DNA from 4 places in the Ancylobacter terrae genome. Region 3 is predicted to be linked to each of the others. Evidence: predicted binding sites of a transcription regulator. Region 3 holds the regulator's gene; each other region holds the start of a gene.

Region 1 (7,145 bases), on a different contig from region 3:
GACATCTCCTCGTAGAACACCTTGTAGCGCAGCCGCTGCACCCGCCGCACATCCTTGGCGCTGCGTGCCAGCCGCACTTCGAGGCTCCCGATCCGGCCCAGGCTTTCGGGCCCCTCGGTCCAGCGGGCGTCGCGGTGGCGATGGCCGGAATAGACCCGCAGCGCCGGCATCAGCCGCGCCGGGCTGAACCGCGCCGGCTCGCCCGCACGCAGCAGCGGCGCGAACATCTGCCGCAACCCCGCCGGCATGCCCCGCGGGGCCGCCGCGCTGGTCGGCGGCGCGAGGAGGCCGGGGTCGTCGAACCCGGTCGGCGACTCGCTCACCCGCGGATACGGCATGGTTGAAACCTCGGCTGCTTGATTCCGGTCACGTCACCACGTTTTTCAGACGCGCATGTGACATGGCGCCGATGACGCATGGTAACCGAGCCGGACGGGGATGGCACGCGGCCTCACGCGGCATGGCGGCCGACGGCGGCCTGCGTGAGCGCCTCGGCGAGGCGGGCGCGGTCGAGCGGCTTGGGCAGGAAACGGTCGATGCCGGCGGCCTGGCTCGCGGCCACCACCGCCGCGTTCGCGTCCGCGCTCATGCCGAGCAGGGGCAGCGTCGCACCGGCCTCGAGCGCGCGGATGCGCCGTGCGGCGGCCAGCCCGTCGAGCCGGGGCAGGTTGAGATCCAGCAGGACGAGGTCATAGGGCGTGCCGGCCGCGGCGGCCTCGCGCACGGCCTGCACCGCGGCCTCGCCGTCGGCGACGCGGGTCGGCGCATGCCCCCAGCGCGCCAGTATGGCGCTGAGCAGCAGCGCATTGACGTCGTCGTCCTCGGCGAGCAGCACCGAGAGCCGGCCATGGCCGGCCGGGAGCTTGAAGGGCGCCGCCGCGGGCTCCTCGCTCCAGGCGCCTGCGATCGGGCCATCGAGCCGGCTCGCCAGGGAAGCCGGGCGTACCGGCTTGACGAGGTAGGTCTCGAAGCCGAGCGGGCGCAGCCGGTCGAGCGCATGGCGCTCATGCGGGCCGATCAGCACGATGCGCCGCGCCGCGCGGTTCCGGCTGGCCGCGACGATACGCTCCAGCGCCTCCCAGCCGAGCGTGGCATCGGCCAGCACCGCCTTGTAGCCGCCCTGCGCGAGCAACGTCAGCGCCGGCTCGGGCGTGGCGGCAAGCCGCGTTTGCGCGCCCCAGGCGCGGAGCTTGCCCGCGAGCGCGGGACCCACGATCGGCGAGGGTGACACCACCAGCACCGACTCGCCGCCGAGCTCGCGGCGGCTCGCGGCCGCGGGCGGCTCGAGTTCGGGGAGGTCGAGCTCCACCGCGAAGGTGGCGCCGGTGGCCTCGCCCGGTTCGGAGAGCTCGATGCGGCCGCCCATGCGCTCCATCTGCCGGCTGGCGATGGCGAGGCCCAGCCCCTTGCCGGTCGCGTCGCGGCGGGCGGCGTCGGAGCCGCGCGCGCTTTCCCGGAAGATCAGCGCCCGTTCCCCATGCGCCACGCCCGGGCCGGTGTCGCTGACCTCGAAGCGCAGCCGCCCGGGCCGAAGCCGCCGCACGCGCAGGAGCGCGCCGCCCGCCGGGGTGAACTTGATGGCGTTGCCGATGAGATTGGTGAGCACCTGCCGCAGCACGGTGGCGTCGCCGGCGACGGAGCCGGGCACGTCGTCGGCGATCTCGGTGGCGAGTTCGAGGTTGCGCGACTGCGCCCGCGGGGCCAGCAGTTCGACCACCTCCCCGGCGAGCGCCGCCGGATCGAACGGGCCGATCGAGAGCGGGCGGGGGCTGCCCGCGCCGGTGGTGTGGTCGAGCAGTTCCTCGACCAGCAGCAGAAGCGCTTCGCCCGAGGTCTTCAGCGTGCCGGCATAGCTGCGCTGCTCCGGCGTCAGCGCGGTGTCGAGCAGGAGCTCGGCCAGCCCCACCATGCCGGCGAGGGGCGTGCGCAGTTCGTGGCTGGCGTGGCTGATCGCCTGCCGCGAATCGGCCGGCAAGGCCTCGGGATCTAGTTCCATGCCGAGCCGGCTCCGCAGGACCCCGTCATCCATCTCCATGGGTCTCCCGATGAAGGCCCGCCCACCCGGCCGACACCGCCTGCCGCAGACGGAGCCGCGGACCGGGGAGCCGGCCCGAAGCCGATCGACGCGCACATCGCCCGCAACGCCTGCCGGGATTTGGCCGCGTACGGGGCATGGCTTGGGGCGCCGGCATTGGCCCCGGCACCCGGATCGTGCGCCGCGGACCTGGGCGCCGGCGCCGGCGGCAGATTACACGGCGGGATGAGCGTCGTCATGCCACGCTGTTCCCCGGCTCGGGGGCGCGGCGGCGCGCGGCCTTGCCGGTCGCAGGGGCGAGGCCCCGACCGGCCGCACCGGCTGCGACGGCCACCTGAACCTGTGCCGGACTCGGTCGCTGTCCCAGTCGCGACCCTCGCCGGGGTGCCGCCGGCCTCGCTCGGATCTCCCGGACGCGCCGCTCCCGAACGGGCGATCGCGATCGCGAAGACGGCGGACCGCCTCCTTCGGCTGCGGTGATCCGGCTGCGGACCTCGCCGCCTTTGGCGCGCCGGGCCGCGATCCGCTCGCACGGCGGCCGACCACCCGGGGTGACGGCCGAGGGGCGTATTGCGGGCATGGCTCGGCTCCCGTCTCGGTGTTTCACGTGGATCATCGTCCCTTCGATCGTCGTGACGTGATCGCCGTGACATAGATCGTCGTGACACGGATCATCCGCGGCCGCCGGCAGCGACGATCGCCGCGGCGATTTCGCTGAGCGGCCACACTGGCCCGACAGCGCTGAGCGAAGTCTTGCCGCCGGATGCCGCCCGCCGCGCTTTCCCGCGTGGCGGTTAAGAAAGTCTTGTCCGGCGGCGGCCAGCCGACCGGGACGGTGGTGCCCCATCGCCTCACCACGCATCCCGCATTCCGCCCGGCTGCCGGCGGTTCCTCCGGTCGTCGTCCCCTCGCCGCGGCCGGTGACGGCGCGCCGGGACCCGCGCGGGGCTTCCCCGTGCGGCGCGTCAGGCCGCCGCGCTGGTGCGCTCGATACTGGACCGATAGGCGAGGGCTTCGGCGAGATGCGCGCGGCCGACGCTCTCCGCCCCCGCGAGATCGGCAAGCGTGCGGGCCACGCGCAGGACCCGGTGGTAACCTCGTGCCGACAGGCTGACCAGCCGGGCGGCGTCGGCGAGGAGGGCCTGGCCGGCGCGATCGGGCGAGGCGATGCGCTCCAGCAGCGGGCCGCCGGCCTGCGCATTGGTGGCGAGGTCCGGCCGGTCGAGCGCGGCGAAGCGCTCCGCCTGCACACGCCGCGCCTGCGCCACCCGCAAGGCCACGCTGGCGCTGCTCTCGGCAGGGGCCGGGCGAATGAGGTCGCCGGCCGTGACGGCGGGGACCTCGAGATTGAGATCGATGCGGTCGAGAAAGGGCCCGGACAGGCGCGCTTGATAGTCGGCGGCGCAGCGCGGACCGCGCCGGCAGGTGCGGCCCGGCTCGCCGGCATGGCCGCAGCGGCACGGATTCATCGCCGCCACCAGCTGGAACCGGGCGGGGTAGGTGACGCGGTGGTTGGCCCGGGCGATCACCGCCTCGCCGGCCTCCAGCGGCTGGCGCAGCGAATCCAGCACCGCCGGATTGAACTCCGGCAGCTCGTCGAGGAACAGCACGCCGTGATGGGCGAGCGACACTTCGCCGGGCCGCGCCCGCACCCCGCCGCCCACCATCGCCGCCATGCTGGCGGAATGATGCGGGGCGCGGAAGGGGCGGCGATTGGTCAGCGCGCCGCCCTGGAGGCTGCCCGCCACCGAGGCGACCATCGCGACTTCGAGCAGTTCGGCCGGGGCGAGCGGCGGCAGGATCGAGGGCAGCCGCTGGGCCAGCATCGACTTGCCGGCGCCGGGCGGGCCGACGAAGAGGAGATTGTGCCCCCCGGCAGCGGCCACCTCGAGCGCACGCTTGGCCGTCTCCTGGCCCTTGACGTCGGCGAGGTCGGCGCGCTGCACCGCGTCGGGAGCGAGCCGCGGATCGGGACGCGACAGGCTCTGCCGGCCGGCGAAATGGTTGACCAGCTGGATCAGCGACAGCGGCGCGAGGATGGCGATGTCCGGGCTCGCCCACGCCGCTTCCGAACCGCACTCGGCCGGGCAGATGAGGCCGAAGCCGCGGCCATTGGCGGCGATCGCCGCCGGCAGCACCCCGGCCACGGCGGCGAGCCGCCCGTCGAGCGCCAGCTCGCCGAGCACGACATAGCCGTCCAGCGCATCGGCCGGCAGCGCGCCGATCGCCGCCATCAGCCCGAGCGCGATCGGCAGGTCGTAATGGCTGCCCTCCTTGGGCAGGTCGGCCGGGGCGAGATTGACGGTGATGCGCTTGGCCGGAAGGGCCAGGCCCGAGGCGATCAGGGCGGCGCGGACCCGCTCCTTCGCCTCCGTCACCGCCTTGTCGGCCAGGCCGACCAGATTGAACGCCGGCAGGCCGGGCGCGACCTGGATCTGGACATCGACGGCGCGCGCCTCGACCCCCTCGAATGCCACCGTCGCCACGCGCTGGATCATCGCTCTGCCCGCCAGTCCCCCGCTACCGTTCGAGCTAAGCGCAGGACCTCCCGCGCGTCAAGAACAATATGAGAACAAACCCAGGTGGCCGGCGACCGCCGCCGCGCCGTAAAGGACCGGCGTTGCGCCGGCGGCGGCGCTCCGGCACCCTGCGGCGGCGGCCGGCGCCCGACGGTGGCAGGGAACGCGATGGGACAAGGGCCGCCATGAGCGTCGCCGATATGCCGCGGAGTCTGGCGGCCGCCCGGCCGGGCATCGATCTCGGCTGGCGCAACCTCGTCTTCTCGCTGCGGACCGCCCTTGCCGCCCTGGCGGCGCTGGCGATCGCGTTCTGGCTGGAACTCGACGATCCGCAATGGGCGACGCTGACGGTCTACCTGCTGGCCCAGCCCACGGTCGGCGCCGCCGTCGCGAAGGGCGCCTGGCGCGCCGCCGGCACGCTGGCGGGCGGCGCGCTGGGGCTCGTGCTGGTGGCGCTGTTCTCGCAGGCGGCGGAATTGCTGGTGGCGGCGACCGCCCTCGTCGTCGGCGCGAGCTTCTACGTCGGCGCGCGGCTGCGGAACTACACCGCCTATGGCGTGCTGCTGATGGGCTACACCGCGCTGCTCGTCGCCTATGAGGGCGCGTCCGATCCGTTGAACGCCTGGACGATCGCCGCCGACCGGATCGCCGCGATCCTCCTCGGCATCGCCTGCGTCACCGCCGCCTCGACGCTGGTCTGGCCGCGATTCGCCGGCGACTCGCTCCGCGAGGCACTGGCCGGCCTGTTCGCCGGTCTGTCGGCCTATGGCGCGACGGCGCTCCGCCGTGCGACGCCACCGGCCGCCTTCGCGGAGATGCGCGCCCGGATGGTGACGCAGGTCGTCTCGTTCGACGCGCTGCGCTCCTACACGCTGTTCGAGGCGCCGGAAATGCGTGCCGATGGACCCGCGCTCGCCCGCACGGTGCGCGAGTTCCTCTACGTGCTGTCGATCGCGCGCGGCCTGTATGTCCGGCTGGGGGATTTCGAGGAGGGCGCTGGCCGCCGGGTGATGGCGGAGGTCGAGCCGGCGCTGGCGGCCACGGCGGCGCGGCTCGAGACGATCGCCGCCGATCCCGACGCCTTCGGCGACCCGCGCCGCGTCCGGCAGGAGCTCTTCGCGGCGCGGGCCGGCCTCACCGCGGCCGCCGAGCGGCTGGCGGGGGCGCCGCGCTCGGTGCCGTTCGAGCCGCTGGCGAACGGCCTGCTGATCCTGCGCCGGGCGGACAGCCTGCTGCATGAACTCTCGATGGTGATCGTCGCCGAGGCCGCGACGCTGCGGCCAGGGGGCTCGGCCCGGCGGCGGCGATCCGGCGAAGGGCTGGGCGGCAGCCGCCGCGAGGCAACGCTGAACGCGGCCCGCTCGGCACTTGCGCTCGCCGTCCTCAGCGCGATCTGGCTCGCGACGGGGTGGACGGCGGGCCTGACCGCGGTGACGGGCGGCGCGACGATGCTGTTCTTCGCCGTCAATCAGGACGATCCGGGCCCGGCGGCACGCAGCTTCCTGCTGTGGTCGCTGCTCGGCACGGTCATGTCCTATGTCCTGATGATCCTCGTGCTGCCCTCGCTCGAGGGTTTCGCGGCGCTGGCGGTGGTGCTGCTTTTGGTGCTCATTCCCGCGGGGCTGATGGCGGGAACGCCCTCCCAGGCCTGGGCCGGGATCGCGTTCGGCGGTTTCGTCATCGCCCAGATCGGGGCCAGCAACACGCCGGCCACGAACGAGTTCGTCTTCGTGAACGCGGCAGTGGCGATGGTCTTCGGCATGCTGATCTGTCTCGCCATCCTCGCCGTCTTTCCCATCACCTCGCGGATGCGGCGCGACCTCATGTGGGAGCGCACCTTCCGCCGGATCATTCCCGCCGTGGCGCGCGGCGAACTCGGTGGCCGTGTCGCCGGGCGGATGATCGTCGGGATGCTGCAGACGCTGCTGCCGCGCCTCGCGCTCGATCGGGAGGGCGACAGCGTCTTCTTCGCGGGCACGCTGAGCGTCGCCTCGGCGGCGGTCGAGATCGGGCGGCTCGCCTCTGCCCGCCGCGATCGGCAGACACCCCCCGCGCTGGCAGGGCGTCTCGATGCCTTCCTGACCGCCTTCGCGACCGCCATCGAGCATATGGGCGGCGACCGCGCTGCCGCGGCGCGCGACGCTCAGGCGCTGGTGGCGGCCGCGCGCGCGGATCTCGCCGTGCTGTGGCAGGGTAGCGATGCCGGCGCGGCGCGCGCCGTCCTGCACGCGGGCGCCTCGTTGCGCTATCTGTTCGACCGCTTCGATATCGACCGCGCCTTCCTGACGCGCGGACCGGGGGAAGGTGATCCGTGACCGCGAATGTTGCCGTCCTGCACAGCCTGCCGTTCTTCGGATTCTACCTGCCGCCGATCCTTCTCTGGGCGCTGGCGGCGCTGATGCCCTACATCGCGCTGCGCTGGATCATGCGCCGGTGGAACCTCGACCGGTTCGTGTGGCACCGGGCGCTGTTCGATCTGGCGCTCTATGTGCTCCTCGTCGGGGGCGTCATCTTCGTCGGGGGACGCGGATGGCTTTGAACGCGCCGGTGCGGGTCGGCCTCACGCTCGTTGCCGTCGCCGCGGCCGTGCT
Region 2 (7,145 bases), 910 kb from region 3:
AGACGTCCTTCTCCAGCGCACGGCCGCCGAAGGCCACCACCCGCCCGCGCAGATCGGTGATGGGGAACATCACCCGGTCGCGGAAGCGGTCATAGGGCAGGCCGCGATCCTCCGGCGCGATGAGGAGGCCCGCTTCGACCATGTCCTCGACCGGAACGCCCTGCTTGCCCAGCGCTTCCTTGAGAGCGTAGCGGTCGGCGGTGGCGTAGCCGAGGCGGAAGCGCGCCTGCGTCGGCGCGAGCAGGCCGCGATCGGCGAGATAGCCACGCCCGCGCGCACCGTCCCGGCTCTGGAGCGTGGCCTCGAAGAACTTCGCCGCCAGTTCGACGACCTCGTGCAGCGTACGCCGCCGGCTCTCCTTCGCCTCCTCCTCCCGCGACATCGCGGGGAGAGCCAGCCCGGCCATATCGGCGAGCCGCGCCACCGCCTCGCCGAAGGGCAGGCCCTCGGTCTCCATCAGGAAATCGAACTGGTCGCCGTGCTTGCCCGAGGAGAAGCAGTGGTAGAAGCCCTTCTGGTCGTTCACATAGAAGGACGGCGTCTTCTCGGCATTGAACGGCGACAGGCCCCGCCATTCCCGCCCCTGCTTCTTCAGCGTGACGCGCTTTCCCACCACCGCCGACACCGGCAGGCGGGCGCGGATCTCGTCAAGGAAGGACGGCGGAAAGCGCATGGCGGGCGTGATATCCGGAATCGGGGCGGCAGGCGATCCTAGCAGGCGGGCGGAGGGGCGGGGGTTCCTGTCCGCCCTCCCCCTCGCTGCAGAGGTGGCGCCCCCGCACGCCGACCGCAATCCCCGCAATCCACCGGCACGCGATGTGGACAAGTCCCGCCGGGGCGCGGCGCGGGAAGCGCGCGAAAACATTCAACCGATCGGTTGACTCTTCTTGCCGAGGCGATCATATTAAACCACATGGTTGAGCATATCGCATCCCCGCTCGACGACGTCTTCCACGCCCTCGCCGACCCGACCCGCCGGGCCATGCTCGGCCGGCTCGCGGCCCGCGAGCGCACGGTGAGCGAACTCGCGGAGCCCTTCCGCATGTCGCTCGCCGCCGCCTCGAAGCATCTCAAGGCGCTGGAGCGCGCCGGGCTGGTGAGCCGCACCATACGCGGGCGCACCCATATCTGCCGGCTCGAAGCCGCCCCGCTGGGGCAGGCGCATGGCTGGCTGGCCGACTACGAGCGCTTCTGGAGCGGCCGCCTCGATGCCCTCGAGGCGCTGCTGCGCCGGGAAGACGCGCAATCGCAGGAGGCTGGCGACAATGCCGGCACCGACCCGCAGTCCGGCAACGAACAGGGAGGAAAATGAAATGGATGACTACGCGACCGTCCAGAGCCCGGGCACGCTGCGCCTCGAGCGCACCCTGCCCGGACCCATCGATCGGGTCTGGGCCTATCTCACCGATCCGGAAAAGCGCGCCCTGTGGCTCGCCGCCGGCCCGATGGAGCTGAAGGTCGGCGGCAAGGTCGAACTCGTCTTCCGCAATGGCCAACTTTGCGCCGGCCACGATCCCGTCCCCGAGCGGCTCCGCCAGTTCGACGGCGAGATGCGCCTGAACGGAACCGTCACCGCCTGCGACCCGCCGAAGAGGCTGGCCTTCACCTGGGGCGATGCCGGCAAGCCCCATTCGGAGGTGACGTTCGATCTCGCCTCCAAGGGTACCGCTGTGCTCCTCACGATCACCCATGAGCGGCTCGCCGAACGCAGCGGCATGCTGCTGGTGGCGAGCGGCTGGCACGCCCATCTCGGCCTGCTGGAGGATTGGCTGAACGGCCGGGACGGCCGACCCTTCTGGGCGAACATCGATCGCCTGCACGGCGAGTATGACGCCCGCCTGCCGCCGGAAGCGGCACCAGCGCCCTGATTTCTAGAAGTCGCCGCCGCCCGCCCGCAGCAGGGCGGCGGCGGCGACCCCGAGGGCGATCGACAGCAGCGTCTTGCGCGTCACCGCCATCGCGACTGCCGCCGTGCCGACCGCGAGCATCGCCGCCGTTCCCCCGCGCACCGCCGCCGGCACCACCAGCGCCACCAGAACCGACCCGGCGAGGTAGCGCAGGAACGCCTCCACCCGGCTCGACATCGGCATGAACCCCATCACCCAGATCCCGCCGGCGCGGGTGAGATAGGTGACGAGGGCCATGGCGACGATGGCGAGAACCGCGTCGGTCGGATTCACCGCTTGAGTTCCCACTGAACGAGACCCGCGACCCCACCGGCGAGACCGCCGACCAGAACGTGCCAGTTCGCCGGCAGCCACCACATCGCCGCGAGCGCCGCCCCGCCCGCGACCAGCCAGGGCAGGTCATCGACACGCCCGCGCCGCAGGCCGACCAGCGTGCAGGCGAAGAAGCAGATGAACACGGCATCGAGGCCGAAACGCTTGACGTCGGCGAGGTCGAGATGACCGGCGGCGAGCCCGGCCGTAGTGCCCGCCATCCAGACCAGCCACAGCATCACGCCGCCGCCGAAGAGATGGCCGAGGTCGCGCTCGCCGCGCGCCTGCGCGACCACCGTCGCCGCCCAGTTCGGATCGCTCAGCACCGTCATGGCGCCGTAGAGCTGGCCGGGCGGCAGCGAGCGGCACCAGGGATAGAGCGAGGCGCCGAGCAGCAGGTGCCGCGCATTCACCGCGAAGGTCGCGAGCAGTAGCGGCACCCAGGGCACCGGCGAGTGCCACAGGTCGAGCACGGCGAATTGCGAGGCGCCGGCAAACACCGAGGCGCTCATCGCCAGCACTTCCCAGCCCTGCATGCCGGCGGTGCGGGCGGTAATGGTGAAGGCCACGCCGAAGATGAAGACCGGCACCACCACCGGCAACATGGCGCGCATGCCGCGGGCGACGCCGGCGCGGGTGAAGACATTGGCGGCCAGCGGCGCCCCGGAGCCGGCGGGCGCTGGCGTCGACGGATGGTCCACGCGCGTGATCCTGCCCGCCGCCCGCCCTCAGCCGGCCGTCAGCAGCGCCTTGACGGCACCGCTCGCCCTGGCGAAGTCCATCACGCCGGTATAGCGCTCCTTGAGCACGGCCATGGTGCGGCCCATGTCCTTCAGCCCGTGCGCGCCGATCTCCGCGATCACCGCCGCCACCGCCGCATGCGCTTCCGCCTCGGTCATCTGCTTGGGCAGGAAGCCGCTGATCACCGCAATCTCGTCGCGCTCCTGCGCCGCGAGGTCGGCGCGGCCGGCTTCCTCGTAGATGCGGGCCGATTCGTCGCGCTGCTTGATCATCTTGGTCAGCAGCCCCAGCACCTCGTCGTCCGAGAGCGGGTCGCGGCCATGGCCGCGCGCGTCGATGTCGCGATCCTTGATGGCGGCATTGATGAGGCGCAGCGTCCCGAGGCGCACCTTGTCCTGCGCCTTCATCGATTCCTTGAGGGAGGTATTGATCACGTCGCGGAGCACGTCAGCCTCTTCATACATGTCGGCGGCAGGGCCCGGCACCCTGCCCGGCGGCCTTCCCGCGATGATTCCCCGATCGCCCGTGTCCGGCCACCCGATCCCGGGGCCCTGCCGCATCCGGCCGGCGCGCCCGATCCCGGGGCTCCGGCGTTCGATGCAGCCCTCCTGCGCGGCTTAAGCGCTGGCGTCCGGCACGGCGAACGACTAATTAGGGCACCAGCGGCTCGGGAACAAGCGGCGTGGCGAGGGTCGGTCCGGCAACGGGCGGGCCGGTCGGCGCGCGGCTTCGGCGCGAGCGAAGAGGGATATTGAGGACCATGAGCGGCAACGCATCGGACAATGTGTGGGCCGAGCCCGCCCCCACCGCGCTCCTCGTACTGGCGGACGGCACCGTCTTCGAAGGCTTCGGCCTCGGCGCCGTCGGCCATGCGGTCGGCGAGGTGTGCTTCAACACGGCGATGACCGGCTACCAGGAGATCCTCACCGATCCCTCCTATGCCGGGCAGATCATCACCTTCACCTTCCCCCACATCGGCAATGTCGGCACCAACGAGGAGGACGTCGAGACCGTCTCGATGGCCGGCGCCTCCGGCGTGCGCGGCATGGTGCTGCACTCGGCGATCACCGATCCCTCGAACTACCGCGCCACCCGTCATCTCGACGCCTGGCTGAAGGCGCGCGGCATCATCGCCATCTCCGGCATCGACACCCGCGCGCTCACCGCGCTGATCCGCGACAAGGGCATGCCCAACGCGGTGATCGCCCATGCCCCGGACGGCACGTTCGACATCGAGGCGCTGAAGCAGGAAGCCGCCCGGTGGCCCGGCCTCGTCGGCATGGACCTCGTGCCGATGGTGACCAGCGCCCAGCGCTTCACCTGGGACGAGACGCCGTGGAGCTGGCCAGAGGGCTATGGCCGGCAGGTCGCGCCCGCCTGGAACGTGGTCGCCGTCGACTACGGCATCAAGCGCAACATCCTACGCCTGCTCGCCCGCGCCGGCTGCAAGGTCACCGTCGTGCCCGCCACCACCTCGGCCGAGGAGATCCTCGCGCTCCAGCCCGACGGCGTGTTCCTCTCCAACGGCCCGGGGGATCCGGCCGCTACCGGTGAATATGCCGTACCGGTGATCCGCGAGATCATCGACAAGGGCGTGCCGACCTTCGGCATCTGCCTCGGCCACCAGATGATCGGCCTCGCGGTCGGCGGGCGCACGATGAAGATGCACCAGGGCCACCACGGCGCGAACCATCCGGTGCAGGACAAGACCACCGGCAAGGTCGAGATCACCTCGATGAACCACGGCTTCGCGGTCGATCGCGACAGCCTGCCGGCGACGGCCCAGGAGACGCATGTCTCGCTGTTCGACGGCTCCAACGCGGGCATCCAGCTGACCGACAAGCCGGTGTTCTCGGTGCAGTATCATCCTGAGGCCAGCCCCGGACCGCAGGACAGCCACTACCTGTTCGATCGCTTCGTCGAACTCATCGCCCGGACCAAGCAGGCGGCCTGAACATCGTCTCTCCTGCCCGGCCCTCGCGGCCGGGCACCTTACCCGGCGGGGGTTGACCGATTTGACTTAGAACATAAAGTGAACGCAGAAGGAGCCTCCCGATGGATGACGCCCTGCGTGCCAAACTCGGCATCCTCGCCGACGCCGCGAAATACGACGCCTCCTGCGCCTCGTCCGGAGCGCGCGGGCGCAAGGCTGCGAGCAACGGCATCGGCTCGACCACGGGAGCGGGCATCTGCCATTCCTACACGCCGGACGGGCGCTGCGTGTCGCTCCTCAAGATCCTGCTGACGAACTACTGCCTGTTCGACTGCGCCTATTGCATCAACCGCCGCTCCTCGAACGTGGCGCGCGCGCGCCTCTCGGTCGACGAGGTCGTGCGCATCACCCTCGGTTTCTACAAGCGCAACTATATCGAGGGTCTGTTCCTCTCCTCCGGCATCATCCGCTCGCCCGACCACACCATGGAGCAGATGATGCGGGTCGCGCGCACGCTGCGCCGGGATCATGGCTTCGCCGGCTACATCCACCTCAAGGCCATCCCCGAGGCCAGCCCCTGGCTGATCGAGCAGGCCGGGCTGTGGGCGGATCGGCTCTCCGTCAATATCGAACTCGCCTCCGACATCAGCCTGAAATCGCTGGCGCCGGAGAAGGACGCCCTCGGCATCAAGGCCGCCATGGGCCAGATGCAGGAACGCATCGTCGAGGCGCGCGCGGAAAAGCGCCGCTTCGCCCCTGCCGGGCAGTCGACGCAGATGATCATCGGCGCCGACGACACCACCGACGAGGCGGTGCTGCGGACCAGTGAGGGGCTGTATGGCGGATTCGGGTTGAAGCGCGTCTACTATTCCGCGTTCAGCCCCATCCCCGAAGCGAGCCGCGTGCTCCCCGTCAAGGCAGCACCGCTGCGCCGCGAGAACCGGCTGTACCAGGCCGACTGGCTGCTGCGCTATTACGGCTTCCGCGTCGACGAGATCGCCGCCGGAGGCGCGGGGGGCATGCTCGACCTCGACATCGACCCCAAGCTCGCCTGGGCGCTGAAGCATCGCGAACGCTTCCCGGTGGACGTCAACGCCGCCGACCGCGAAATCCTGCTGCGCGTCCCGGGCCTCGGCGCCCGGGCGGTGGATCGTATCCTGCGCGCGCGCCGCCAGACCCGGCTGACGCTGGACGATATCGGCCGCCTCAGCACCGGCGTGAGGCGTGCCCAGGCCTTCCTCATCACCGCCGACCACCATCCGCTCAAGCTGACCGACCGGGCGGACCTGCGCGAACGCCTCGCGCCACCGGCGCGGCAGCTGGAACTGTTCGCGTGAGCGCGGCACCCCGGGCTGAGCCGGGAGCGAGCGGCCAGCGGTCGGGGAGCGAAATCATCGCGCTGGGCTACGGTGCGGACCACGCGGGCTTTCGGCGCGCCGTGCGCCGCCTCGTCGCCGACGGTGTGCCGCCAGCCGATATCGGCTGGCGCATGCGGGAAACGGCCGAGCGGGCGGACGCCACGGCCGGCGACCTCTTCGCCGGGCTCCCGCCCCGCACCGATGTCGGGGCGGCGACGGACCGCCCCGGCGTACCGTCCGATGCCCCTGCCCTCGCCTTGCCGCGCGCGGTGGGCGAACTGGTCGATCTCGTGCTCTGCCATCGCGATCCCGAGCGTTTCGGCAGGCTCTATACGCTGGTCTGGCGGGTACTGAACGGCGAGCGGCGGCTCATCGACAATCCCGCCGACCCGCTGGTGCATCGGCTCTCGCTCATGGCGAAGTCGGTCCGGCGCGACATCCACAAGATGCACGCGTTCGTGCGCTTTCGCGCGCTGGGGAGCGAGAGCGGGCGCGAGCGCTTCCTCGCCTGGTTCGAGCCGGAGCATTTCATCGTCGAGGCGGCCGCACCCTTCTTCCGCACCCGCTTTCCCGGCATGGACTGGGCCATCCTTACCCCGGTCGGCACGGTCGGCTGGGATGGGCAGACGCTGATGTTCGGCCCGCCCGCCGGACGCCCTCGTCTGCCGGAGGGCGACGGCTTCGAGGAGGGCTGGCTCGCCTACTATGCCAGCGCCTTCAACCCGGCGCGCACCAACCCAGTGATGATGCGTACCGAAATGCCGAAGAAATACTGGCCGAACCTGCCGGAGGCGCAGCTTATCCCCGGCCTCGTCCGATCGGCAGCCGCGCGCGTTGAGGACATGATCGCCCGCGAGGCGAGCGTTCCGCGCAAGCGCGATCCGAGAAAGGCGG
Region 3 (7,145 bases):
GGCGGGCGGCTTCGCCGTCGCGACGGCGCAGGTCGCCGCGATGGCCCATCCGGTGCTCGAGCGGCAGCTCGTCGCCACCGAGGTCGCCGGCTTCGTCGAGCAGGCCGAGCGGCGTCCGCGCGGAGCCCGGGTGGTGCTGCGCGTCACCGATCTCGGCCGGACCGATCCGGCGAGCCGGCCGGTCCGGGTGCGCGTGTCGGTCACCTCCGGGCCGCTGCCGCGCATCGGGGAACATGTGCGGGTGCGGGCCACTCTCGGGCCGCCGCCGGGGCCGGCCTATCCGGGGGGCTATGATTTCGGCCGGGCGGCGTGGTTCGAGGGCATCGGCGCCACCGGCTTCGCGCTCGGGCGGCTGCAGGAGGCGCCCGCACCGGGGCCGGTGCCGTGGCGGCTGCGGATCGCCCGCCTGTTCGAGGACCTGCGCGCCGATATCGGGCGGCGCATCCGGGCGGTGCTGTCGGGCGACGCCGCCGCGGTTGCCGAGGCGCTGGTCGCCGGCTCGCGGGATGCGGTATCGGAGAGCGTCGAGGAATCGATGCGGGTGTCCGGCCTCAGCCATGTGCTGTCGATCTCCGGCCTGCACATGGCGCTGGTGGCGATGACGTTGTTCGTCGCGGTGCGCGCGCTGCTGGCCGCCGTGCCCGGGATGGCGCTGCGCTATCCGGTCAAGGCTATGGCGGCGGTGCCGGCGCTCGCCGGGGCGAGCTTCTACCTGCTGCTCTCGGGAGCCGAGGTGCCGACGCTGCGCTCCTATGTGATGACGCTGATCGTGCTCGCCGGCGTCCTGATCGGCCGCTCCGCGCTCACCGTCCGCAGCCTCGCGGTGGCGGCGCTCGGGGTGCTCGCCCTCAGCCCGGCGGCGATTTTCGAGCCGGGGACGCAGATGTCCTTCGCCGCCACCCTCGCTCTGGTCGCCGCCTATGAACGGCTGCGCCCGGACGGGGCCGACGGTGCGTTGCCCCGCGGTGCGTCGCCGGGCGGACCGACGCGGTCGGGAGGGCCGGGCCGTCTCGCGCCGCGCCGGCTCGCCGCTCGCCTCGCGCAGGTGCCCGGCGGCCGGCTCGTGGCGATCATCGCCGCCTCGATCCTCACCTCGCTGGTCGCCGGGCTGGCGACGGCGCCCTATGCGGCGTTCCATTTCCAGCGCATGGCGCCGCTCGGCGTCGTGTCCAATCTCGTCGCCATGCCGCTGATCTCCCTGCTAGTCATGCCATTCGGCCTGCTCGGGACCATCCTGATCCCGTTCGGCTTCGACGGGCCGGCCTGGCGGGTGATGGGATGGGGCATTGACGGCATGCTGGCGGTGTCGGATCGCGTCGCCGCGATGCCCGGCGCGGACCGCTCGATCGCGGCGTTTCCGATGGCGGCGCTGGGGCTGGCGAGCCTCGCGCTGATCGGCGTCTGCCTGCTGCGCACGCGGCTGATCGTGCTGGCTCCGCTCTGTCTCGCCGCCGCCCTCGTCGTCGCCGGGCTGGCCCCGCGCCCCGCTGTGCTCATCGATCCGCAGGGCCAGACGATCGCCGTGCGGCAGTCGGACGGCAGCCTGTCAGTGGTCGGTAGCCGGGCCGACGGCGCTCCGGCCAACCGCTTCGCCCTCGAGCAATGGCGCGCGGCGAACGGCGAACGCTCCGCGCCGACCGCGCAAGGTCGCGCGCCGTCTGCGCCGGGTGCCGACCCCGCCGTCCGCTGCGACCGCACCGGCTGCACGGTGACCGGCACGCCCGGCGTGGTGGGCCTGCCGCGATCGCGGGACGCGCTGGCGGACGACTGCCGTCTCGCGACCATCCTCGTCACCCGCTTCGAGCCGCCACGGGATTGCGCAGCCCGGGTAATCCGCACCCGCGACACCGCGCCGAATGCCGCGGCCCTCTTCACCGCGGGAGAGGGCTATCGCCTCGAATGGGCCCGACCCCCGGGGAGCGAGCGGCCCTGGTTGCCGCGGGCGACCCCGCCGCCCGAAGCTCCTGCGACGCCGGCTGTCGCGGCGAGCAGCGTCCCGTCTGATCCGCGTGCCACGCCGGAGGGTTTTGCCCTGCCGCCGCCGGAGGGTCAGTAGCGCCGGAACAGGCCGACCAGCCGCCCCTGGATGCGCACGCGATCGGGGCCGAAGATGCGCGTCTCATAGGCCGGGTTGGCGGCCTCCAGCGCCACCGAGGCGCCCTTCTTGCGCAGGCGCTTGAGGGTGGCTTCCTCGTCGTCGATCAGCGCCACCACGATGTCGCCGGTATCGGCGGTCTCGCAGCGGCGGATCAGCGCCATGTCGCCGTCGAGAATGCCGGCCTCGACCATCGAATCGCCGCGCACCTCGAGCGCGTAGTGTTCGCCGCCGGTGAGCATGTCGGCCGGCATGGCGATGGTGTGGCTGCGCGACTGGATCGCCGAGATCGGCGTGCCCGCCGCGATGCGCCCCATCACCGGCACCGTCACCGGGGCGTCGGCATGCTCGTCCGCCGGCGGGCGGGCGCGGCCGAGATTGCCCTCGATCACGCTCGGCGCGAAGGATTTCGCCGGGCGTGCCGGCGGGTGAGTGGCCTCGGGGAGGCGAACCACCTCGAGCGCCCGCGCCCGGTTCGGCAGGCGGCGGATGAACCCGCGCTCCTCCAGCGCCGTGATCAGGCGGTGGATGCCCGACTTCGAGCGAAGGTCCAGAGCGTCCTTCATCTCCTCGAAGGAGGGCGGCACCCCGCTCTCCTGAAGCCGCTCGTTGATGAAGCGCAGGAGCTCATATTGTTTGCGCGTGAGCATGGCGATCCCGACCGCTCCTGAAGCATTGAAAACAAACTGCGAACAAAAGGTATACGTTCCTTTTGTGTTCCGCAATGGTAAAGATCGGGTTACGGTCAACCCTGGACGATGACGGGCGGGTCGCGCCGTGAGCCGACGGCTCTCGACGCGCCTCCACCGGCCTCGGGTCCGGCCCGCGCCGGCTCACGGCTCACGGCTCACGGCTTGCGGCGCGCGCTGCGCGGGGAGAAGCCGACGCTGGCGCCTTCGCGGGCGAAGAAGCCGGTCGGCAGCCGCTCCCTCAGCGCCGCCTCCATGCGGTCGAGCCGGGCGTCGTCATATTGCGGCGCGTGGTGGATGCAGGCGAGCCCGCCCGCGCCGGCCGCCTCGGCGAGCGCCGCGCCCATGCTGGGGGTGGAATGGCCCCAGCCGCGATGGCCGGCATAGTCGGCGTCGTCGAAGGTGGCGTCATAGGCGATGAGGTCGCATCCCCGCGTGAACGCGACGAGATCGGGTTCGGGCGCCTCGCCGGCATGCTCGTGGTCGGTGAGCACCGCCACCGAGCGGCCGGCATGATCGAAGCGGTAGCCCGTCGCGCCGCCGGGGTGGCGCAGCGGGTGGGTGCGGACCGGCATGCCGCCGATATCCAGCGTCTCGCCGGCGCGGAAGCCGACATAGCGCACGCTGGCGGGCACATCCTCGAAGCGCAGCGGGAACAGCGGCGGGCTGTAGTAGCGGCGCAGCGGCACCTCGGCGCTCGCGCCGTCGAGATTGCCGCAATAGAGGATGATCTCCGTGCGGGGGCGGAACAGCGGCGCGAAGAAGAACAGCCCCTCGATATGGTCGTGGTGCAGGTGGCTGAGCACGATGTGGATCGGCTGCGGCGGGTCGCCGGCCAGCGCGGCGCCCAGCCCGATGATGCCGCTGCCGGCATCGAGGATGACCCGCCGGTCGCCGGCGCGGATCTCGAGGCAGGTCGTGTTGCCGCCATAGGCCAGCGTCCCCCGTCCCGGCGTCGCCGTCGAGCCCCGAACGCCCCAGAACGTCACGCTGAGCGCGGCATCGTCCACCTTGCGCGTCACGTATCATTTCTCCAGCAGGGTAGTGACATAGTCCCACGCCGCGTCGGCGGGCCTGCCGGCCTGCGCCCGGCAGCGCTCGTGATAGACGTCGTAGAGCTTCCCGATGCTCCCGGGCGCCAGCGCGTGCGCGCGCTCCGCGGAAGCGGCGGCCTCCTCGAAACGGGCCGCGCGGTAGGCCCCGAGCATCGCCCCATGCGCCTCCGCGAGGTCGCGATAGGCGGGTGTCGCGGCGAAGGCGGCATCGCCGACCAGCGTGAAGATGCGGACCGGCTGGCTGCGTCCCTTGACGCGGGTGGTGTCGACCTCGAGCCAGGCGAGATCCGGGGCGAGGTCGTGGGTGGCGTCGGTGGCCAGCAGCACCACGCCGTAGAACTTGGTGGCGCCCTCGAGCCGCGAGGCGAGGTTGACCGTGTCGCCCAGCGCCGAATAGTCGAAGCGCTTGACCGAGCCGAAATTGCCGACGCAGCAGTCGCCGGTGGCGAGCCCGATGCCGATCCGCACCTCGATCGCGGTCTCGCCGATCGCCGCGGCTTCCCGGCGCAGCGTCGCGTTCAGCACCTCGAGTTCCCCCAGCATCGCGAGCGCGGCGCCGGTGGCGTGTCGGGCGTGGTCGCGATCGTCGAGGGGCGCATTCCAGAAGGCCATGATGGCGTCGCCGATATATTTGTCGAGGGTGCCGCGACGCTCGAGAACGATGTCCGTCATGGGTGACAGATAACGGTTCATGAAACGTGTAAGCGCCTGCGCGTCCATCCGCTCCGAGATGGAGGTGAAGCTGCGCACGTCGCTGAACATGACGGTGAGGGTGCGGATCTCGCCGCCGAGCACCAGCCGCCCCGGGTCGGTGGCGAGCTGCTCGATCACCGCCGGCGACACGAAGCGGCCGAACGCATCACGCACCCAGCGCTTCTGCCGCTGCTCGGCGCTGTAGAGCTGGATGGTGCCGGCGAGATAGACGGCGGAGGCCGCGAGGCCCGGCCCGACCGGATCGAGCAGCACATGGCCTTCGCGGAACGCCCACCAGCTCGCCGCGCACAGCGCCGCGACGACGATGCCGCCGATGAGCGCGCCGCCGAACGCCCCGGCGGAGGGCAGCACCAGCGCGATGAGCAGCCCGAGCAGGGCGGCGACCACGATCTCCGCCCCGGTCGCCCAGTCCGGGCGCGCGAGGCGGGCATTGGTCACGAGATGCTCGATGGTCTGCGCCTGCACCTCGACGCCGGCGACCGAGGCGTCGATCGGCGTCGCGCGCAGGTCGAGCAGGCCGGCGGCGCTGCTGCCGACCAGGATGATGCGGCCGGCGATCTCGTCGGCGGGAAGCTCGCCGCTGAACAGTTTCCAGGCCGGCAGGAAGCGCCGCGGCTCGGTGCCGCCGACGCGGATGCGCACGTCGCCGAACCGGTCGGTGGGCGTCTCGATGGCGCCGATGCGCACGGCGGATATGCCGGTCGAGGCGCCGAAACCCTCGTCGCCGCTGGCATTGGAGGAGCGGATCACATAGGTCGAGGCGCCCTGCGCCACCCGCAGCGACTCCGCCGCGAGGCCCGGCACGAGCTGGTCGCCGAGCCGCAGGAACAGCGGCACCTGGCGCACGATCTGGTCGCCGTCGGGCAGCCAGTTCAGCGCGCCGAGACCCGAGGCCGCCTTGGCGAGGCCGGGCAGGGGCACGACGGCATCGGTGAAGCCGGGCAGGAAGGGCAGCGGGTCGTCGCCGGCGGTGGCGATGCCGAACTTGCGCGGCAGTTCGGGCAGCGCGGCCGGGCGGCCGGGGGTGAGGACCACGCCGAGCACCACCGGCGCGGCGGCGATGGCGGCGGCGAACTGGTCGTCATGGCTCGGCAGGCCGCCGAGCGCGGCGGCGACCTGGTCGCGCACCGGTCCCTCCGGCAGGTCGGCGGCCAGCGTGTCGGGGCTGGTGCGGTCGGCTTCCGAGAAGGCGATATCGAAGCCGATCGAGGCCGCCCCCGCGCCGGCCAGCCGGGTCACCAGCTCGGCCATGCGGTTGCGCGGCCAGGGCCACTGGCCGAGGCGGGCGAGCGAGGCGTCGTCGATGTCGAGGATGCGGACCGGCAGGTCCGGGCTCCAGGGGCGGGGATCGAGGCGCTGGTAGAAGTCAAACAGGTTGTTGCGCAGGCGGCTGAAGGAGGCCGGCTGCAGCCAGATCAGTCCGAGCACGATGACGAGCGGCAGTGTGACGATCGCGGCATAGGCCGAGTGACGGCGCATTCTCTGTTCACCGCAACGCTCGCGGACGATGGCGACAGGTTGCTAGGTATCGCACCGGAAGGGAAGGGGTGTTTGCGGCGATATACCCCGCCATGGCGGGGAGGGGCGGCGGCGCGTCGGCCGGGGCTCCGTCCCGGCCCGCCGGCCGAGGCCGCCGAAGCCGGGGGGACGCGGCATTCCGCGCGAAACGCCGTGCCTCGGCCCGGCGTCAGCCGCCGGGCCCTTCGGGCGGCATGTGGCGGCGCGGCTGCCGTTCCGGCGGTCCGCGCCGGCGCTGGAGTGCTACTGGTTCCCCAGAGGCGGCTCGCCGCCGTCATTGCCGGTGACCGGCCGGTTGTTGCCGTCGTTCTGCGTGGCGACGACGCCGATCGTGAAGGCGACGCCGACCAGTCCGACCACCGGCAGCGTGCCCGCCGTGACGCCCGGAAGGGCTGCGAACTGCGTGCCGGCCGGCAGCAGCAGGCCCGCGAGATTGATCGCCTGGCCGCCGGCGATCGCCGCCTGCGCGCCCTGGATGGCGGACTGGGAGATGGTCTGCGGTCCCGTCACCGTCCCGTTCAAGTCGATGAAGGCGAAGTTGTTGGTGATGTTGAGTTCGAAATAGCCGGGGCAGCTGCGTCCCGCGCGCGCCGGAACCACGTTGTTCCGCTTGGGGCAGACGCCGATGACGCCCTTGTCGACCACCAGCGCGCAGCCCTTCGCCGGGTCGCAGATGACCAGGATGTCGGTGCCGCGGATGCCGATCGTCGCCACCTGGGTGGAGATGACGAAATTGTTGGGGTTGGAATTGCCGGTGATGAAGCGCATCGCGCCCTTGGACACGTTGATCGCCGCGTCCTTGGCACCGCCATTGGGATTGAACACGAAGCGGTCGAGCACGACCGTGGAGGCCGCGCCGACGTTGAGCTGCGTGTTGTCGAGGAATCGCAGCAGCGTCGCGCTGGCGCTGCCGGTGATCACGCTTTCGTCGGCCGCGACCGGTGTCCCGGCGGCGAGCCGCCGCACGACGGCATCGAGCTGCCCGCGGACATCATTCTTGACGGTGACGGCCTGTCCGATGTCCTGCGCCGCATTCGCAAAGGAGCAGCCCAGCAGGAGCATCGCTCCCGCAGC
Region 4 (7,145 bases), 440 kb from region 3:
CACGGATCTACATCTGGATCTCCTTCATTCCGTCGCTCTGCACCTGTTCGCGCGGCAGCTCTGCGCGAGAGACGGCGCAACACGGCGGTGGCGGTGCCGGCTCGAGCCACGCGCCGGCTCACAGCCTCCGGATCCATCGCCCCGGTCTCGCTGTGCCGCCGTCCGGCGGGTGGATGAGCCGGCGATTGGGAGTCACACCCAAGGGGCTGATCGGCCCCGCCACGAATCTACATTGATCTCCTTCATTCCGTCGGTCTGCACCTGTCCGCGCCGCCACTCTTAGCGGGAGACGGCGACGCACAGCGGTGACGGAGCCGGCTCGAGCTGCGCGCCGGCTTAAGGCCCCCGGCTCCATCGCCTCGGGGCTCACGCGCCGTCATCCGGATGAGCCGGCGGATTGGAAAGCGCGCCCATGTGGCTGATTGGCCCCGCCATTCACACCTGGATGGGCCGCCTCGCGCCCTTCGCTCCCCAGCAGCGCCGGTGATCGGCTCTACACGGTTTTCCTATCCGGATGGGACTCCGGTCTGCGGGTGGCGATGTCGTATCCGCGGCGGTCGTCGCGCGATCGGGTGGATTGCGCGGTACCGCTGCCAACTCAGGTCAGGGCACGCATAAAGCCGTCCGGAGGGCCGGCATGCTGTGGTGCGTACGCGCGCGCCACAGCATGCCGAGCTGCCCTGAGCGCCAGGACGTTGCCCCGCACAGGGACGCTCTTGCGCGCCATGCGACGGGGGCCGGTGATCCTGGCGCGAGCGGCGCATGTCGCGCGCGCCACATCACGTGTCGCCTTGCCGATATCTGCGGCTCCTGGTCGCTTGGACATCGAAATTGGCTGATGCCGCAAGCGGCCGAGGTCGCGCTGACCTCCCGCCCGCCACGGTCCGGCTCTGAGAATGCTGAAGGCGGCCAGCACGCGACCCTATCTCACGCCGGCAGCTAGGACATCGCGACGACTTCCGGCTATCACGCCTCGCCGACCTCGTGGCGCGGCTACGCCTGCGTCGCGTGAAAGCCGCCGACAGCCTGCCTCATGTGGTGCGGCGCGCTCTCGTCATGACCCTGCTCCCGGCTGTCGAAGGACCGTCGAGCCGTGGTCCTTCCGGCGGCCGAACCGTCCTCCTCCCGCCAAGCTGTTGCCCACTCACGGCACGTCGGTGTAGGCAGGGCGGAAGGCCCCGTAGCTCAGCTGGATAGAGCAGCCGCCTTCTAAGCGGCAGGTCCCTGGTTCGAGCCCAGGCGGGGTCGCCAGCAGAGCCGGCAGTGCGAGCGGTGGACCGTCCGCCTCGTCGAGGTATTGCGGCGCGATCGAACCCGTCGACGACGACCCGTTCGGTATGGGCGACCAGGACCGATAGCCGGCGCCTGGCGCGTGTCCGAGGCCGCGCTTCGGCGCGTGAACGGCCGCACGCCGGAGCAGGTCCGGTGTGCGCCTTTTCCCTTCGGACGTGAAGGGCTCTCCCCGCCTGCGTGCGAGAGGCTCTCCACGTTCGGACGTGAGAGGCCCCGACGGCTCCTGCCTCGCGCCCCGCCGCCCACCGAATCGGCGCGCCTGCGCCCCATCAACGCCTCGCCGCACGATCCGCCGGGGATCGCCCCGACGCCCCTGCCAGGCCCCGCCGACACATCGGGACCGCACATTTGCGACGGTTCGGCGCGTGGCTGGCGCTCCGTCCGCCGCTGTCCGCGACGCTACTCCGCCGCTTCGCTGCTCCGCGTCTTGAGCGGACGCCGCGCCAGCACTTCGGCGAGGAAACGGCCGGTATGCGAGCGCTTCTCCTTCGCGATCACCTCGGGCGGGCCCACGGCGACGATCTCGCCGCCGCCATCGCCGCCCTCCGGGCCAAGGTCGATCACCCAGTCGGCGGTCTTGATCACCTCCAGATTGTGCTCGATCACCACCACCGTATTGCCCTGCTCGACCAGTTCGTGCAGCACTTCCAGCAGCTTGGCGACATCGTGGAAGTGCAGCCCGGTGGTCGGTTCGTCGAGGATGTAGAGCGTGCGGCCGGTGGCGCGCTTGGACAGCTCCTTGGAGAGCTTCACCCGCTGCGCCTCGCCGCCCGACAGCGTATTGGCCTGCTGCCCGACATGGATATAGCCGAGGCCGACGCGCGAGAGCGTCTCCAGCTTCTCCCGCACGCTCGGCACCGCCTTGAAGAAGTCGGCGCCCTCGTCGACCGTCATGTCGAGCACGTCGGCGATCGATTTCTCCTTGAAGGTGACCTCCAGCGTTTCGCGGTTGTAGCGCTTGCCCTTGCAGACGTCGCAGGTGACGTAGACGTCCGGCAGGAAGTGCATCTCGATCTTGATGACGCCGTCGCCCTGGCAGGCCTCGCAGCGCCCGCCCTTGACGTTGAAGGAGAAGCGCCCCGGCCCGTAGCCGCGCGCCTTGGCCTCCGGCAGGCCGGAGAACCACTCGCGGATGGGGGTGAAGGCGCCGGTATAGGTCGCCGGGTTCGAGCGCGGCGTGCGGCCGATCGGCGACTGGTCGATATCGATGACCTTGTCGAGATGCTCGAGCCCCTCGATCCCGTCATGGGGCGCCGGGGGTTCGGAGGCGCCGTTGAGCCGGCGCGCCACCGCCTTGTAGAGCGTGTCGATCAGCAGGGTCGACTTCCCCCCTCCCGAGACGCCGGTGACCGCGGTGAACAACCCGAGCGGGATCGAGGCGGTGACGTTCTTGAGGTTGTTGCCGCGCGCATTGACCACGCGCAGCATGCGCTTGGCGTTGGGCTTGCGGCGCTTGGGCACGGGAACGCCGAGCTCGCCGGTGAGATACTTGCCGGTGAGGGAGGCCGGGTCGGCGAGAATCTGCGCCGGCGTGCCCTGCGCGACGATGCTGCCGCCATGGATACCCGCGCCCGGCCCGACATCGACCACATGGTCGGCCGCGAGGATGGCATCCTCGTCGTGCTCGACCACCAGCACCGTGTTGCCGAGATCGCGCAGCCGCTTCAGCGTGCCGAGCAGGCGTTCGTTATCGCGCTGGTGCAGGCCGATCGAGGGCTCGTCCAGCACATAGAGCACCCCGCTGAGGCCCGAGCCGATCTGGCTGGCGAGCCGGATGCGCTGGCTCTCGCCGCCCGACAGCGTTCCCGAGGCGCGCGCGAGGGTGAGATAGTCGAGGCCGACATCCAGCAGGAACGCAAGACGTTCGCGTATCTCCTTGAGAATCCGGACGGCGATCTCGTTCTGCTTGGCGGTGAGCTGGCCGGGCAGCTGCTCGAACCAGGCCAGCGCGTGGCGGACCGAGAGCTGTGCCGCCTCGCCGATGTGAGAGCCCGCGATCTTGACCGCGAGGGCTTCGGGCTTCAGCCGGAAGCCGTGGCAGGCCGCGCAGGGAACGGCGGAGAAATACTTGCCGATCTCCTCGCGCGCCCAGTCGCTTTCCGTCTCGCGCCAGCGGCGCTCCAGATTGGTGACGATGCCCTCGAAGGTCTTGCTGGTCTCATAGGCCCGCATGCCGTCGTCATAGACGAAGCGGACCGTCTCGGCGCCGGACCCGTGCAGGATCACCGCGCGCGCCTTCTCTGTAAGCTGCTCCCATGGCGTCGTCAGCTTGAAGCCGTAATGGCGGGCGAGGGCGTCGAGCGTCTGGCCGTAATAGGGCGAGGAGGATTTCGCCCAGGGCGCGATGGCGCCCTGCTTCAGGCTGCGCGCCTTGTCCGGCACGACGAGGTCGGGATCGATCTTGCTCTCATGGCCGAGCCCGTCGCAGACCGGGCAGGCGCCGAACGGATTGTTGAAGGAGAACAGCCGCGGCTCGATCTCGGGAATGGTGAAGCCGGAGACCGGGCACGCGAACTTCTCGGAAAAGATGACGCGGCGCGGGGCGCCGTCCGCGTCCTTCTCGTCGGCGAACTCGACCACCGCGATGCCGTCGGCGAGGCCCAGCGCCGTCTCGAAGCTGTCCGCCAGCCGGCCGGCGATGTCGGCACGCACCACCAGCCGGTCGACCACCACGTCGATGTCGTGCTTCAGCTTCTTGTCGAGCGCGGGCGCGTCGGCGATCTCGTGATAGGCGCCGTCGATCCGGACCCGCTGGAAGCCCTTTTTCTGGAACTCCGCCAGTTCCTTGCGGTATTCGCCCTTGCGCCCGCGCACCACCGGCGCCAGCAGGAAAAGGCGCGTCTTCTCCGGCAGGGCGAGGACGCGGTCGACCATCTGGCTGACGGTCTGGCTTTCGATCGGCAGGCCGGTCGCGGGCGAATAGGGCACGCCGACACGCGCCCACAGCAGGCGCATATAGTCGTAGATCTCGGTGACCGTGCCGACCGTCGAGCGCGGATTCTTCGACGTGGTCTTCTGCTCGATCGAGATGGCCGGCGAGAGCCCGTCGATCTGGTCGACATCGGGCTTGTGCATCATCTCGAGAAACTGGCGGGCATAGGCCGAGAGGCTCTCGACATAGCGGCGCTGGCCCTCGGCATAGATGGTGTCGAAGGCGAGCGAGGATTTGCCGGAGCCCGACAGGCCGGTGAAGACCACGAGACTGTCGCGCGGGATCTCCAGATCGACGTTCTTCAGATTGTGCTCGCGCGCACCCCGGACGGAAATGGTGCGCGCATCGCGACGCGGTTTGTCCACGCGATCGGTCATGACGGTCTCACAGCCGCGTCCCGACGGCGATGCCGTATCGGGGGTCGGCGGCAGGTTTCACATAAAGAAGGGCGGCTTGTGCGGATGAAAAGCCCGGATGGCGGCAACGGAAGGCCCCGCGCGCGCCACGCCGACATGCCGAAACCGCCCATCGCCATTCTCCAACATAGTGTCGGCCGATGCACCCGTCATCCGTCCCTTGCGCCAGGCTAGCCTTAATGTTACGAACATAACAAGAACATTTTTCAGGCTGGCCATACGTGGTGGCAAGAGTGTGGATAAGGCGCTGGCCGGCCTCTCGGTCGCGGTCGCGGCCGTTTAAGGTGCGCGGCCGAACGGCCGGTGATTGCGCGCGATGGGGAGAACGAGATGGCAGGCAGCGTCAACAAGGTGATCCTGATCGGCAATCTCGGGCGCGATCCCGAGGTGCGGCGGCTCGGTTCGGGCGAGCCGGTCGTCAATCTGCGCATTGCGACCTCGGAAAGCTGGCGCGACAAGGGCTCGGGCGAGCGTCGCGAGAAGACCGAGTGGCACAGCGTGGTGATCTTCAACGAGAACCTCGCCCGGGTCGCCGAGCAGTATCTGCGCAAGGGTTCGAAGGTCTATGTGGAGGGGCAGCTCCAGACCCGCAAGTGGCAGGACCAGTCGGGGCAGGAGCGCTATTCGACCGAGGTGGTGCTGCAGCGCTTCCGCGGCGAGCTCACCCTTCTGGACGGGCGCGGCGGTTCCGAGTCGGGCGGCGAGGATTACAGCGCCGGGTCCGGCGATTTCGGGTCGGGGGGAGGCTTCGGCGGGGGCGGGCGCTCGGCTCCCGCCGAGCGGCGGCCGGCGCCGGCCGGCGGCGGCAGCGCCGCCGGAGGGGGGAGCCGCTTCGGCGGCGGCAGCGGCGACCTCGACGACGATATCCCGTTCTGAGCGTTACGTGGGGAACGCCGCACGGATGCCGTCGACCACGAACTGGACAGCGAGGGCGGCCAGCACGATGCCCAGCAGGCGCGACAGGATGGCGTTTCCCGTGACGCCCAGAAGCCGGTTCATCCGGTCCGCGGCGAGGTAGACGGCGAGGCAGCTCGCGACGACGGCCATCGTGATGATGAACAGGCCGGCAAGCTTGATCGGGTCGCCGCGCGCGTCGCCTGCCAGCAGCAGCATGGCGGTGATGGCGCCGGGGCCGGCCATCAGGGGGATGGCGAGGGGAAAGACGGCGAGGCTGCGCAAGTGCTGCTCACGTGCGTCGATTTCCGCGACCTCGGGCTTGCGCTCCGTGCGCCGCGCGAACACCATCTCGAACGAGATGAAGAAGAGCAATATGCCGCCCGCGATGCGGAAGGCCGGCAGGGTGATGCCCAACGCCGACAGCAGCGGAGCGCCGACGGCACCGAACACGATCAGGATCGCGAGGGCGATGCCGGAAGAGCGCCAGGCGACGTCCCGCCGTTCCGCGTTGGAGAGATCGCTCGTCGCGGCGAGAAAGATCGGGGCGAGGGCCACCGGATCAACCACCACCAGCATGGTGACGAAGGCCGAGGCGAAATAGCCGTCCATCCAGCTGCGCTCCGATTGGGGCGCCGTGTGCGGGCGCCCATCCCCCGGATCGCGCCCGGACGGATGGGTAATAAAAGACCACATTCGCGCTCCGCGCCAGCCTCTGCCCCCGCGTGCGCCGCGGCACGCAGCGGGCCGCGCAAGGGCTCTCCCGGCGTTGCGCGCGCAGAGCCCCAGCCGTGCTTCTAGCACACGGACCATGGATCCGGCCGTGAGGGCTCCATGGTGGCGGGCGGCACGGCCCCTCGCAGAGAGGTATTTAATAACCGCTGCGCCACGCTTGCGCCACGTTTGGGAAGCGCAGCTCAAAAAATCTCATAAATCATTGAAATAGCTTGTTGATTTATACCCGACTCAGACGTGCTTCGCTGGTAATGATGCGTGGAATCGGCTAGACACGACATTTGTTCTCACCAGTGAAAAGCAGCCTCCTTGTCCGATTCCGATACCAGCAAGCCGGGGGATGACGGCCCGTCCGACATCCGCCCTGTTTCGATCACCGACGAGCTCTCGCGCAGCTATCTCGACTATGCGATGAGCGTCATCGTTTCTCGCGCGCTGCCGGACGTGCGCGACGGGCTGAAGCCGGTGCACCGGCGCATCCTGTTCTCGATGTCCGAGAACGGCTACGACTGGAACAAGGCCTATCGCAAGTCGGCGCGCGTCGTCGGCGACGTCATCGGTAAATATCACCCGCACGGCGACCAGTCGGTCTACGACGCGCTGGTGCGCATGGCGCAGCCCTTCTCGATGCGGCTGCCACTGGTGGACGGGCAGGGCAATTTCGGCTCGGTCGACGGTGATCCGCCGGCGGCGATGCGTTACACCGAGGTGCGGCTCGAAAAGGTCGCCGCCTCGCTGCTGGAGGACATCGACAAGGAAACCGTCGATTTCCAGGAGAACTATGACGGTTCCGAGCGCGAACCGACCGTCCTGCCGGCGCGCTTTCCGAACCTCCTCGTCAACGGCGCCGGCGGCATAGCCGTCGGCATGGCGAC

Evidence for each region. The regulator LexA, encoded in region 3, represses DNA repair genes until DNA is damaged. The targets are predictions, from matches to a motif close to TGTTCNNNNTGTGTTCNG.
Region 1: ACEUEL_RS21600 (YifB family Mg chelatase-like AAA ATPase) is a predicted target of LexA. The motif match lies at 4,593-4,610, and genes of this name have one in related genera.
Region 2: ACEUEL_RS04325 (putative DNA modification/repair radical SAM protein) is a predicted target of LexA. The motif match lies at 4,982-4,999, and genes of this name have one in related genera.
Region 4: uvrA (excinuclease ABC subunit UvrA) is a predicted target of LexA. The motif match lies at 4,826-4,843, and genes of this name have one in related genera.

The regions. Positions count from the first base shown of each region.
Region 1 covers NZ_JBJGXH010000005.1:221,853-228,997, forward strand. The annotation lists gene ACEUEL_RS21590 (GNAT family N-acetyltransferase) at 1-338, opposite strand, end outside; gene ACEUEL_RS21595 (response regulator) at 452-2,029, opposite strand; gene ACEUEL_RS21600 (YifB family Mg chelatase-like AAA ATPase) at 3,001-4,533, opposite strand; gene ACEUEL_RS21605 (FUSC family protein) at 4,740-6,869, shown strand; gene ACEUEL_RS21610 (DUF1656 domain-containing protein) at 6,866-7,093, shown strand; gene ACEUEL_RS21615 (efflux RND transporter periplasmic adaptor subunit) at 7,084-7,145, shown strand, end outside.
Region 2 covers NZ_JBJGXH010000001.1:902,334-909,478, reverse strand. The annotation lists gene dnaG (DNA primase) at 1-673, opposite strand, end outside; gene ACEUEL_RS04355 (ArsR/SmtB family transcription factor) at 914-1,312, shown strand; gene ACEUEL_RS04350 (SRPBCC family protein) at 1,314-1,868, shown strand; gene ACEUEL_RS04345 (AzlD family protein) at 1,872-2,180, opposite strand; gene ACEUEL_RS04340 (AzlC family ABC transporter permease) at 2,177-2,920, opposite strand; gene ACEUEL_RS04335 (GatB/YqeY domain-containing protein) at 2,948-3,406, opposite strand; gene carA (glutamine-hydrolyzing carbamoyl-phosphate synthase small subunit) at 3,721-4,914, shown strand; gene ACEUEL_RS04325 (putative DNA modification/repair radical SAM protein) at 5,016-6,230, shown strand; gene ACEUEL_RS04320 (UdgX family uracil-DNA binding protein) at 6,227-7,145, shown strand, end outside.
Region 3 covers NZ_JBJGXH010000001.1:1,807,911-1,815,055, reverse strand. The annotation lists gene ACEUEL_RS08685 (ComEC/Rec2 family competence protein) at 1-2,056, shown strand, start outside; gene lexA (transcriptional repressor LexA) at 2,050-2,745, opposite strand; gene ACEUEL_RS08675 (MBL fold metallo-hydrolase) at 2,943-3,806, opposite strand; gene ACEUEL_RS08670 (CHASE2 domain-containing protein) at 3,810-6,032, opposite strand; gene ACEUEL_RS08665 (FecR family protein) at 6,315-7,145, opposite strand, start outside.
Region 4 covers NZ_JBJGXH010000001.1:1,365,692-1,372,836, forward strand. The annotation lists tRNA gene ACEUEL_RS06575 (tRNA-Arg) at 1,175-1,251, shown strand; gene uvrA (excinuclease ABC subunit UvrA) at 1,693-4,602, opposite strand; gene ssb (single-stranded DNA-binding protein) at 4,972-5,517, shown strand; gene ACEUEL_RS06590 (MarC family protein) at 5,521-6,147, opposite strand; gene gyrA (DNA gyrase subunit A) at 6,580-7,145, shown strand, end outside.